3 regions of the Blautia ammoniilytica genome follow, and region 2 is predicted to be linked to each of the others. Evidence: predicted binding sites of a transcription regulator. Region 2 holds the regulator's gene; each other region holds the start of a gene.

Region 1 (3,293 bases), on a different contig from region 2:
GCTGTTCTTGATGAGGCAGGACAGAATGCATTTACTGCAGCTCTTTCACAGGCTTCTATAGCAGGTGGGGAGTCTGCTATTCTGGCAGTTCAGCCGAAGATGGGACTGAAAGCCGGTACTTATACAGGACAGGTATCTGTATTGAATGATGGAAATATTGTATTCACATATACATTTTCTTTGACTGTGGCACCGGCAGATGTATTTGGATTATCTGTAAATCCCAGCATAGTTGATTTTGGTACTGTGAAAGCCGGTTATACAGAAGCACCACAGGCTGGCACAGTTACTGTAAAGAATGAAGGTAATACAACCATCAATCTGAAGCAGCCAATCGGCGGTGATTTTGAGGTGGGCGCTCTTTCTGCAGTGACACTTGCACCAGGTGAGAGTGCAACCTTTACTGTAAGACCTAAGACAGGTCTTGCAGAAGGACTGTTTGATCAGGATATTGTAGTAGCAAGCGATAATTCCCAGACAAGTGTAAAGGCAATCCTTACAGTTGCAAAAGCAGAGGTTAAATTGACAGGGATCACCAAACCTTCTCAAATTACAGGGCTTGCCAATGGTACGAAGAAATCCGCAACGGCTCTGAAGCTTCCTGAGACTGTTGTCATCAGTACTACAAATGGAAAGATGAAAGCATCCGTTAAATGGGATGTAAATGGCAGCTCTTATGATCCAGACAGCACAGATGCACAGACATTTACCGTAAAGGGAACAGTGACATTACCTAGTGGTGTGACCAATCCTGATCAGATCAGCACTATTGTTTCTGCAAAAGTAAGTGTGAATGGACGTTCTGCAGTGGTTGCAGACCCATCCGGAAATACTATTGCAGGGATTGATCCTAACGCAGCTTATACTACAGCGACCAAGATCACCGTCACAGCAAATGGTGCAGGTATGAATAATACCGATCCTGGAACCGGAGATACCAGATATATTCCGGCAAGCTGGAAGGTTCTTGAAGAAAGAAAGTGGGAGCAGGCTCCTTATTCAGCTACATTCAGAATGGCTAAGGCAGGCAGCTATACTATGACAGTTGTATTCAATCAGCAGAAATACGATGGAAGTAACTGGGTAAATACAGGTGCACAGGATGCTAAGCAGGTCAACTTCAATGTTTCACAGGCAGATGGCCAGGATCTTACCCCGGTAGCGAACCGTACAGATGCTAACCAGAAAAATGCAGTACGTACCGGTGATAACACACCGATCATGACATTTGTGATTATTCTGGTGGTTGCAGTGATCTGCATCATTGGTGTAGTTGTTTACAGAAAAAAGAAAAAATGATTTCATAATATAGTGATGTTGTCAGCAGGCTTTTTAGGGAAGCTTATTATTCCCTAAAAAGCCTGCTGTTTTATGAAATAAAGCCAACTGTTAGCACTCAACTTACATGAGTGCTAAATTTTTCTTGACTTTTGAAAAGAAGAGTATTAGTATATATTGCATAAGAGTAAAAATCAAAGGAGAGTGATCTACATGGCTGAAAAGCATGGTAGTTTATCAATTAACAGTGACAATATTTTTCCAATTATAAAGAAATGGTTATATTCTGATCATGATATTTTTGTCAGGGAACTGGTTTCCAATGGTTGCGATGCAGTGACGAAGCTGAAGAAACTGGATGTAATGGGCGAGTATACATTGCCGGATGATTACAAGCCGGAGATCCATATTATTGTAGATCCGGAAAAGAAGACCCTGAAGTTTATTGATAATGGTCTTGGTATGACTGCAGATGAAGTAGAAGAGTATATTACACAGATAGCCTTTTCAGGCGCTACTCAGTTCCTGGAGCAGTATAAGGATAAGACTACAGATGATCAGATTATCGGTCATTTTGGACTGGGATTTTATTCTGCATTTATGGTTGCAGATGAGGTTCATATTGATACTCTTTCTTATAAAGAGGGCGCCACGGCTGTACATTGGACATGTGATGGCGGTACAGAGTATGATATGCAGGATGGGGATAAGACAACAGTTGGTACAGAGATCACACTGTTCCTGAATGAAGAGAGCGTAGAATTTGCCAATGAATATCGTATGCGTGAAGTACTTCAGAAATATTGTTCCTTCATGCCGGTAAATATTTATCTTGCTAAGGAAAATCAGGAGCAGGAGTACGAAACCATTGATGAGTCAGAGCTTCGTGAGGATGATGTAGTTGTTGAGCATATTCATGAAGATGCTAAGACTGAAGAGAAAGAAAATGATAAAGGAGAGAAAGAGGTTGTCGAAGTTTCTCCTGCAAAGAATAAGGTAAAGATTAACAAACGTCCAGTATCCTTAAGCAATCCCCATCCACTGTGGATGAAGCATCCAAATGAATGCACAGAGGAAGAATACAAAGAGTTTTATAGGACTGTATTTATGGACTACAAGGAGCCATTGTTCTGGATCCACCTGAATATGGATTATCCCTTTAACTTAAAAGGTATCCTGTATTTCCCGAAGATCAATACAGAGTATGATTCTATCGAAGGAACCATCAAGCTTTATAATAATCAGGTATTTATAGCTGATAATATTAAAGAAGTGATTCCAGAGTTCCTGCTTTTACTGAAAGGTGTGATCGATTGTCCGGATCTGCCTCTGAATGTATCCAGATCAGCACTTCAGAATGATGGATTTGTACAGAAAATTTCTGAATATATTACCAAAAAGGTTGCAGACAAATTGACCGGTATGTGTAAGACCGACAGAGAATCCTATGAGAAATACTGGGATGATATCAGTCCATTTATTAAATTTGGCTGCATTAAGGATAATAAATTTGCAGATAAAATGCATGATTACATTCTGTTCAAGAATATTGACGGAAAATATCTTACATTGAAGGACTGCATTGAAGAAAATAAAAAAGATCAGAGTGTAGAAGAGAAGGTTGAAGACACAAAAGAAGCAGAAGAGAAGAAAGAAGAATCCTCTGATGATAAGAAAGAGCCGGAAAAGACAACCATATTCTATGTGACAGATGAGATCCAGCAGAGCCAGTATATCAATATGTTCCGTGAAGCAGGCAAAGATGCTGTGATCATGAAACATAATATTGATGCTCCGTTTATTACTCATCTGGAGCAGAAAGATGAGCATGTACAGTTTAAGAGAATTGATGCAGACCTTTCTGAAGAAATGAAAGAAGATGCTGCCATTGACGAAGATACAGTAAAGAAGCTGACAGATATCTTCCGTACAAGCCTTAAGAAAGATAAATTGGAAGTAAAGGTTGAAAAGCTGAAAAATGCGGGTGTTGCAGCAATGGTTACTTTGTCTGAGGA
Region 2 (3,293 bases):
CCTTGCCAGTCAGCTGACGAACCTTATCCTGAACAGCAGGGATACGTGTAGATCCACCAACCAGAAGTACCTGACCAAGCTCAGATGCTGTAAGACCTGCATCTGAAAGTGCACGGCGAACCGGCTCAGCAGTCTTCTCAACCAGATCATGTGTCAGTTCATCGAATTTAGCTCTTGTAAGGTTCATGTCGAAATGCTTCGGACCTTCTGCTGTAGCTGTAATGAACGGCAGGTTGATATTGGTTGTTGTTGCAGAAGAAAGCTCTTTCTTTGCTTTCTCAGCTGCTTCTTTCAGTCTCTGAAGTGCCATTTTATCGTTGCTTAAATCAACACCCTCGTTCTTCTTGAACTCGGAAAGCATATAATCTGTGATTCTCTGGTCGAAGTCATCACCACCAAGACGGTTATTACCTGCTGTGGAAAGAACCTCGATAACACCATCGCCGATCTCAATGATAGAAACATCAAATGTACCACCGCCAAGGTCATATACCATGATCTTCTGCTCTTTTTCATTATCAAGACCATAAGCAAGAGCTGCTGCTGTAGGCTCGTTGATAATACGTTTTACATCAAGACCTGCGATCTTACCTGCATCCTTGGTAGCCTGACGCTGTGCATCATTGAAATATGCTGGAACTGTGATCACAGCCTCTGTTACAGGCTCACCTAAGTATCCTTCTGCATCTTTTTTCAGCTTCTGAAGGATCATAGCGGAAATCTCTTGTGGAGAATATTTCTTGCCATCAATATTTACACGATAATCTGTACCCATCTCTCTCTTGATAGAGGAGATTGTCTTCTCTGCATTTGTTACAGCCTGACGTTTTGCAGGCTCACCTACCAGACGCTCACCTGTCTTTGTAAATGCAACAACAGACGGTGTTGTTCTGGATCCTTCTGTATTTGCAATAACGGTAGGTTTTCCACCTTCCATAACTGCTACACAACTGTTTGTAGTACCTAAATCAATACCAATAATCTTACTCATGATAATTCCCTCCTGATTAATTTGCAACTTTAACCATACTGTGTCTTACAACAAAATCTTTATAGGTATATCCCTTCTGGAATACTTCTACTACTTCATTAGCACCTGCATTTTCATCCTCTACATGCATCACTGCATTATGGAGGTTCGGATCAAACTCTTTGCCTTTGGCCTCGATCTCCTTAACACCCATCTCATCAAGAGCGGTCATCAACTGTTTGTAGATCATCTTCATGCCATCTGCAAAGGCATCTCCCTCTGGAGCCTGTGCAAGTCCTCTTTCAAAATTATCCACAACAGGCAGGATCTTTTCAACAATATCTCTTGCTCCGATCACATACATGCTGGCCTTTTCTTTTTCCGTTCTTTTACGGAAATTATCAAACTCAGCCATGTTTCTCTTTAAACGATCGGTAAGCTCTTCCACCTGCTGTTCAAATTTATCTTTTTTCTTTTTTCCGAAGAAAGAAGTCTTTGTCTTTTCTTCCGGTTTGGCATCTTTTGTTTCTGGCTCTTCTGATGCTTCAGCCTCTGGAACTTCTTTTTCCTCTTCTTTGGAAGATTCTTTCTCTGTATCCTCAGCCTCAGCTGCTGTCTCTTCTTCGCTGCCGTCAGTCACCGGAATCTCAACTGTTTCTTCTGTAGCTTCGGTTTCTTTCTTTATATCTGACACGCTGTCAACCGCCTTTCTATGTTTTCTTATTTACTGCTTCATCAAGATGAACCTTAAGCTTCTTCAAGCTGTCCACAACATTCTCATAATCCATACGCTTAGGTCCGATGATACCGATGGTTCCATGCATCCCATTGCCCAACTCATAAGAGGCAGTCACAACACTGCAATCCTTCATGGTCTGAATGGGAACCTCATCACCGATGTACACCTGAACACCTGTGCTTTCCTGATCACCCATGCTCTCACGAACCATATCTGCCAATTCCTTCTTATCCTCGAAAGTGGAGATCAGCTCGCTTGCTCTGGACTTGTCAGCCAGCTCCGGATATTTAAAAATATTGGTGGTTCCTGATGTATATACTTCCAAATCTTCCTCATCCACCTGAATGGTGGCTGCCACTGCGTCTAACACGGTAGCTACCACACCGCTGTGGGTTCCTGCCTGCTCCTTCAGTCTGGCGATCATACCAAGATTGATATCCTGGATAGGAACTCCGTTCAGGTTGGTATTCAGAAGAAGGTTTAATTTCAGAATAGTCTGGTCATCCATCTCTTCGTCCAGATCAATGATCTGATTGCGGATCACATTGCCTTCACAAACAACAACTGCGATCAGCTGGTGCTCACTGACTCGGGAAAGCTGAATGAATTTCAATCGGCTTCCGCTGTACTGTGGAACCGTGATCATAGTGGCATAATTAGTATTGGCTGCCAAAACCTTGGCAACCTTCTTTAATACTTTATCCATCTTATCCGTGTTCTCTATCATCATCTCACGGATCTCTGCGATCTCTGATTCCTTTTCCCTGGTCAGTTCATCTACATAGAGACGATAGCCTTTGTCAGATGGAATCCTTCCTGCAGATGTATGAGGCTGTACGATATATCCCATATCGGTCAGGTCTGACATCTCATTCCGGATGGTTGCTGAACTTACATTCAGATCTGGATATTTGGAAATTGTCCTGGAACCTACCGGCTCACCTGTTTCCATGTATGTTTTGATGATTGCTTTCAGTATTTTCTTTTTGCGCTCATCTAATACGTCATCCATGAATGTTTGCTCCTTTCTCCATCTGTTTCTGTTAGCACTCAACATAATGGAGTGCTAACATCTATGGTCTTAAGATACACCTGTTGTAAAAGTTTGTCAATATTTTTTACAAAATATTTGTGTGAAAATTTGGTGATGATTTTTCCTGATTGAGAAATGATTGTAAACGGCTTATAATATAGTTACTCAATATAAAAAAAGGAAAACACTACAATGGATTATAAAAAACATCTGACCTATTTTACAGGACTGGCTATCGGGCTTCTGACTCTTTTACTGGCTTTATTTCTTTCTCCTGCTGTTCCATGCTCAGCCGGCACTGCTTCTGTCACTTGGCGCGTTACCCAGTACGGCGATGACCATGCCGGAAAGCAGTCCATGTTCTATACCATCAAGGGCAGTAACGGCAAACTGATCGTAGTAGATGGTGGCTGGACAGATCAGGAGGCCTTTGTCCGTAAGACCATCCAAAGTCTGGGCAGCAAAGTTGATCTGTGGATCATCACTCACCCGCATCCGGATCATGCCGGTGCTTTTATCAAAATCTTTTCTTCTCCAGGAGATATCCAGAT
Region 3 (3,293 bases), on a different contig from region 2:
ACCAATACAATGGAAATACTTGGCGATGTGGCTGCGAGAGTGGTCATGCTGACCATGCAGGGAATCCTGGAAACATCGATGATCATTTTTATGCTGTTTGTTTTTGACTGGAGGATCGGACTGATCGCTGCAGCAGGAGTGCTTATTTTCTTTGGTGTCAATTCTGCAATGCAAAATGCAGGGAAAAAAGATTCAGAGCAAAAAGTAGTATGTGATACAGAGCTTGTAAATCAGATTATGGAGTATCTGCAGGGAATATCAGAAGTAAAATCATACAATCTGCTTGGAAAACAAGCGAAAAGATTAAATGATGCAAATGAAGCATGCGAAAAAATTAATACAAAGATGGAGATGTTGTTTGTTCCCTATCATTTTCTGCAAAGCGTGATAACAAAAATCACGGGTGCTGTGGTCGTGACATGCAGTGCATATTTTTATATCAATGAAACTATGAGTGCAGTCTATGCGATTGGTATGACAATTTCAGCATTTATGCTTTATTCCAGCCTGGAATGCGCAGGAAATTATTCATCCCTTTTACATGTGGTAAGTGTATGCGTAGATAAAGCAAATGCAATACTGGAGCTGGACACCATGGATATCGATGGTAAAGAAATCCAGCCGGAAAATTACGATATCAGACTTTCTAACATTTCATTTTCTTATGATAAACGGAAGATTATTGATGATATATCGCTTTCTATCCCACAGAAAATGACGACAGCGATCGTTGGACCATCTGGTGGAGGAAAATCAACCCTTTGCAATTTGATTGCCAGATTTTGGGATGTGGATTCCGGGGAAGTGACACTTGGAGGCGTGAATGTAAAAGACTACAGCATGAACAGTCTGATGCGTAATTTTTCATTTGTATTTCAGTCTGTGTATTTGTTTGCAGATACCATTGAAAATAATATTAAATTCGGACGTCAGGACGCAAGCCATGAGGAAGTGGTGGAAGTGGCAAAAAAAGCGTGCTGTCATGATTTTATAAGCAAACTTCCTGATGGATACGATACAGTGATCGGAGAGGGAGGAGCTACACTTTCCGGTGGTGAGAAGCAGCGTATTTCGATAGCCAGAGCAATCATGAAGGACGCACCAATCGTTATATTAGATGAGGCAACAGCTAATGTTGATCCGGAGAATGAAAAGGAGCTGATGGATGCAGTAGATGCTCTTACAAAGGAAAAAACGATTATTATGATTGCCCACAGATTAAAAACAGTCAGACATGCAGACCAGATTGTGGTTGTTGACAAAGGGAGAATTGTGCAGCAGGGAACACATGAGCAGCTAATGAAGCAGGATGGTATTTATAAGAGATTTGTGGATGCAAGGCAGCAGGCGGTGAGCTGGAAATTAGCACGGGTTCACAAGGGTCATACGCCATGCACAGCTCGGGAATAAATTCCCTCGCTGTGGGGCTGTCGCCCTATACATTTCCATGAAAAATCCCTCTTTATCAAGCAAGCTTGAAAGAGGGATTTTCACGTAAATGTGCATGGCTCGTAGCGTTCACACAATCTTCACAAAAAATTAGCACTCATCTATTGACAGTGCTAACAACGCGTGTTATATTACGTACAGAACAAAGGAAATGGATTATAAAGATAACAAGAATTTTAATAAATAAAGTAAGAAGTCCATTGAAAGGAGATATGACTTATGTTAAGACCAAGTATTTTTACAGACAGTTTACTGGATGATGTTTTTGGATTTCCATTTTATGATGATAAGGCAGACCACAGGGCAGAGAGAAAGCTGTATGGACATCACGCAGCTAATCTGATGAAGACAGATATTAAAGAGAAAAATGACAGTTTTGAATTAGAGATCGATCTTCCGGGATTTACAAAGGATGAGATCAAAGTAGAAGAGAAAAACGGATATCTGACAATCAGTGCTTCAAAGGCTCTGGAGCAGGATTCCAAGGAGAAAGAAAGCGGGCGTTATATCCACAGAGAACGTTATACTGGTGCTTGCCAGAGAAGCTTCTATATTGGTGAGGATATTGAGAATGAGCAGATCAAAGCTGAATTCAAGCATGGGATCTTAAAGCTTACACTTCCAAAGAAACAGGCTAAGCCGGAAGTGGAAGAGAAACGTTATATTTCCATTGAAGGATGATCGTATTATGAAATGCCGATGGACAGCTTCTAGAAGGAGGCTGTCTGTCGGCAGTTTTTCCATATAAAAGGATTCGGAGAGGAGGAACGTATATGAACATCAGTAAATTCACACAGAAGTCCATTGAGGCAGTGCAGAATCTGGAAAAGGTTGCCTATTCTTACGGCAATCAGGAGATTGAACAGGAGCATCTGCTGTATTCCCTTCTGAAGCAGGAAGACAGCCTGATTCTGAAGCTGATCGAGAAGATGGATATCAATAAAGATTATTTTATTAATACAGTTGAAAAAGCACTGGACGAGAAAGTAAAAGTATCCGGCGGCGAACTGCGTTTTGGACAGTATCTGAACAAAGCACTGGTAAATGCAGAGGATGAAGCCAAGTCCATGGGGGATGAATATGTATCCGTGGAACATCTGTTTTTATCCCTGTTAAAGTATCCAAGTCCAAGCATGACAAAGATCTGGAAGGAATTTGGAATTACACGAGAAAGGTTTTTGCAGGCTTTGTCTACTGTAAGAGGAAATCAAAGAGTGGTCAGCGACAATCCGGAGGCTACTTATGATACACTTGCCAAATATGGCGAGGATCTGGTGGAAAAGGCCAGAAATCAAAAACTGGATCCGGTGATCGGCCGTGATGGAGAGATCCGTAATGTGGTACGGATCCTGTCCCGTAAGACTAAGAACAACCCGGTTCTTATTGGTGAGCCTGGTGTAGGTAAAACTGCAGTTGTAGAGGGACTTGCACAGAGGATCGTTGCAGGGGATGTACCGGAAGGTCTGAAGGAAAAGAAGATTTTTTCCCTGGATATGGGTGCTTTGGTAGCAGGAGCCAAGTACAGAGGCGAATTTGAGGAAAGACTGAAAGCTGTTCTTGAAGAAGTAAGGAAAAGCGAAGGCAGGATCATCCTGTTTATTGATGAATTGCACCTGATCGTTGGAGCAGGTAAGACAGATGGAGCCATGGATGCCAGTAATATGTTAAAGCCTATGCTGGCAAGAGGAGAACTTCATTGCATCGGCGCTACCACTTTGGATGAATATCGCCAGTATATTGAGAAGGATGCTGCACTGGAACGTCGTTTCCAGCCAGTTATGGTAGATGAACCTACAGTAGAAGATACCATTTCTATTCTTCGTGGACTGAAGGAACGGTATGAG

The links. Region 2 encodes HrcA, which represses chaperone genes, less so after heat shock. Its sites were predicted from a motif close to TGTTAGCACTCNNNNNNNNNGAGTGCTAACA; they were not measured.
Region 1: the regulator HrcA is predicted to act here: its motif matches at 1,388-1,418, upstream of htpG (molecular chaperone HtpG).
Region 3: the regulator HrcA is predicted to act here: its motif matches at 1,538-1,568, upstream of OCV61_RS03820 (Hsp20/alpha crystallin family protein).

The regions. Positions count from the first base shown of each region.
Region 1 is NZ_JAOQJL010000004.1:133,298-136,590, forward strand. It holds gene OCV61_RS03295 (COG1470 family protein) at 1-1,299, shown strand, start outside; gene htpG (molecular chaperone HtpG) at 1,492-3,293, shown strand, end outside.
Region 2 is NZ_JAOQJL010000009.1:69,933-73,225, reverse strand. It holds gene dnaK (molecular chaperone DnaK) at 1-991, opposite strand, end outside; gene grpE (nucleotide exchange factor GrpE) at 1,008-1,664, opposite strand; gene hrcA (heat-inducible transcriptional repressor HrcA) at 1,681-2,721, opposite strand; gene OCV61_RS06235 (ComEC/Rec2 family competence protein) at 2,935-3,293, shown strand, end outside.
Region 3 is NZ_JAOQJL010000005.1:88,780-92,072, reverse strand. It holds gene OCV61_RS03825 (ABC transporter ATP-binding protein) at 1-1,410, shown strand, start outside; gene OCV61_RS03820 (Hsp20/alpha crystallin family protein) at 1,669-2,130, shown strand; gene clpB (ATP-dependent chaperone ClpB) at 2,223-3,293, shown strand, end outside.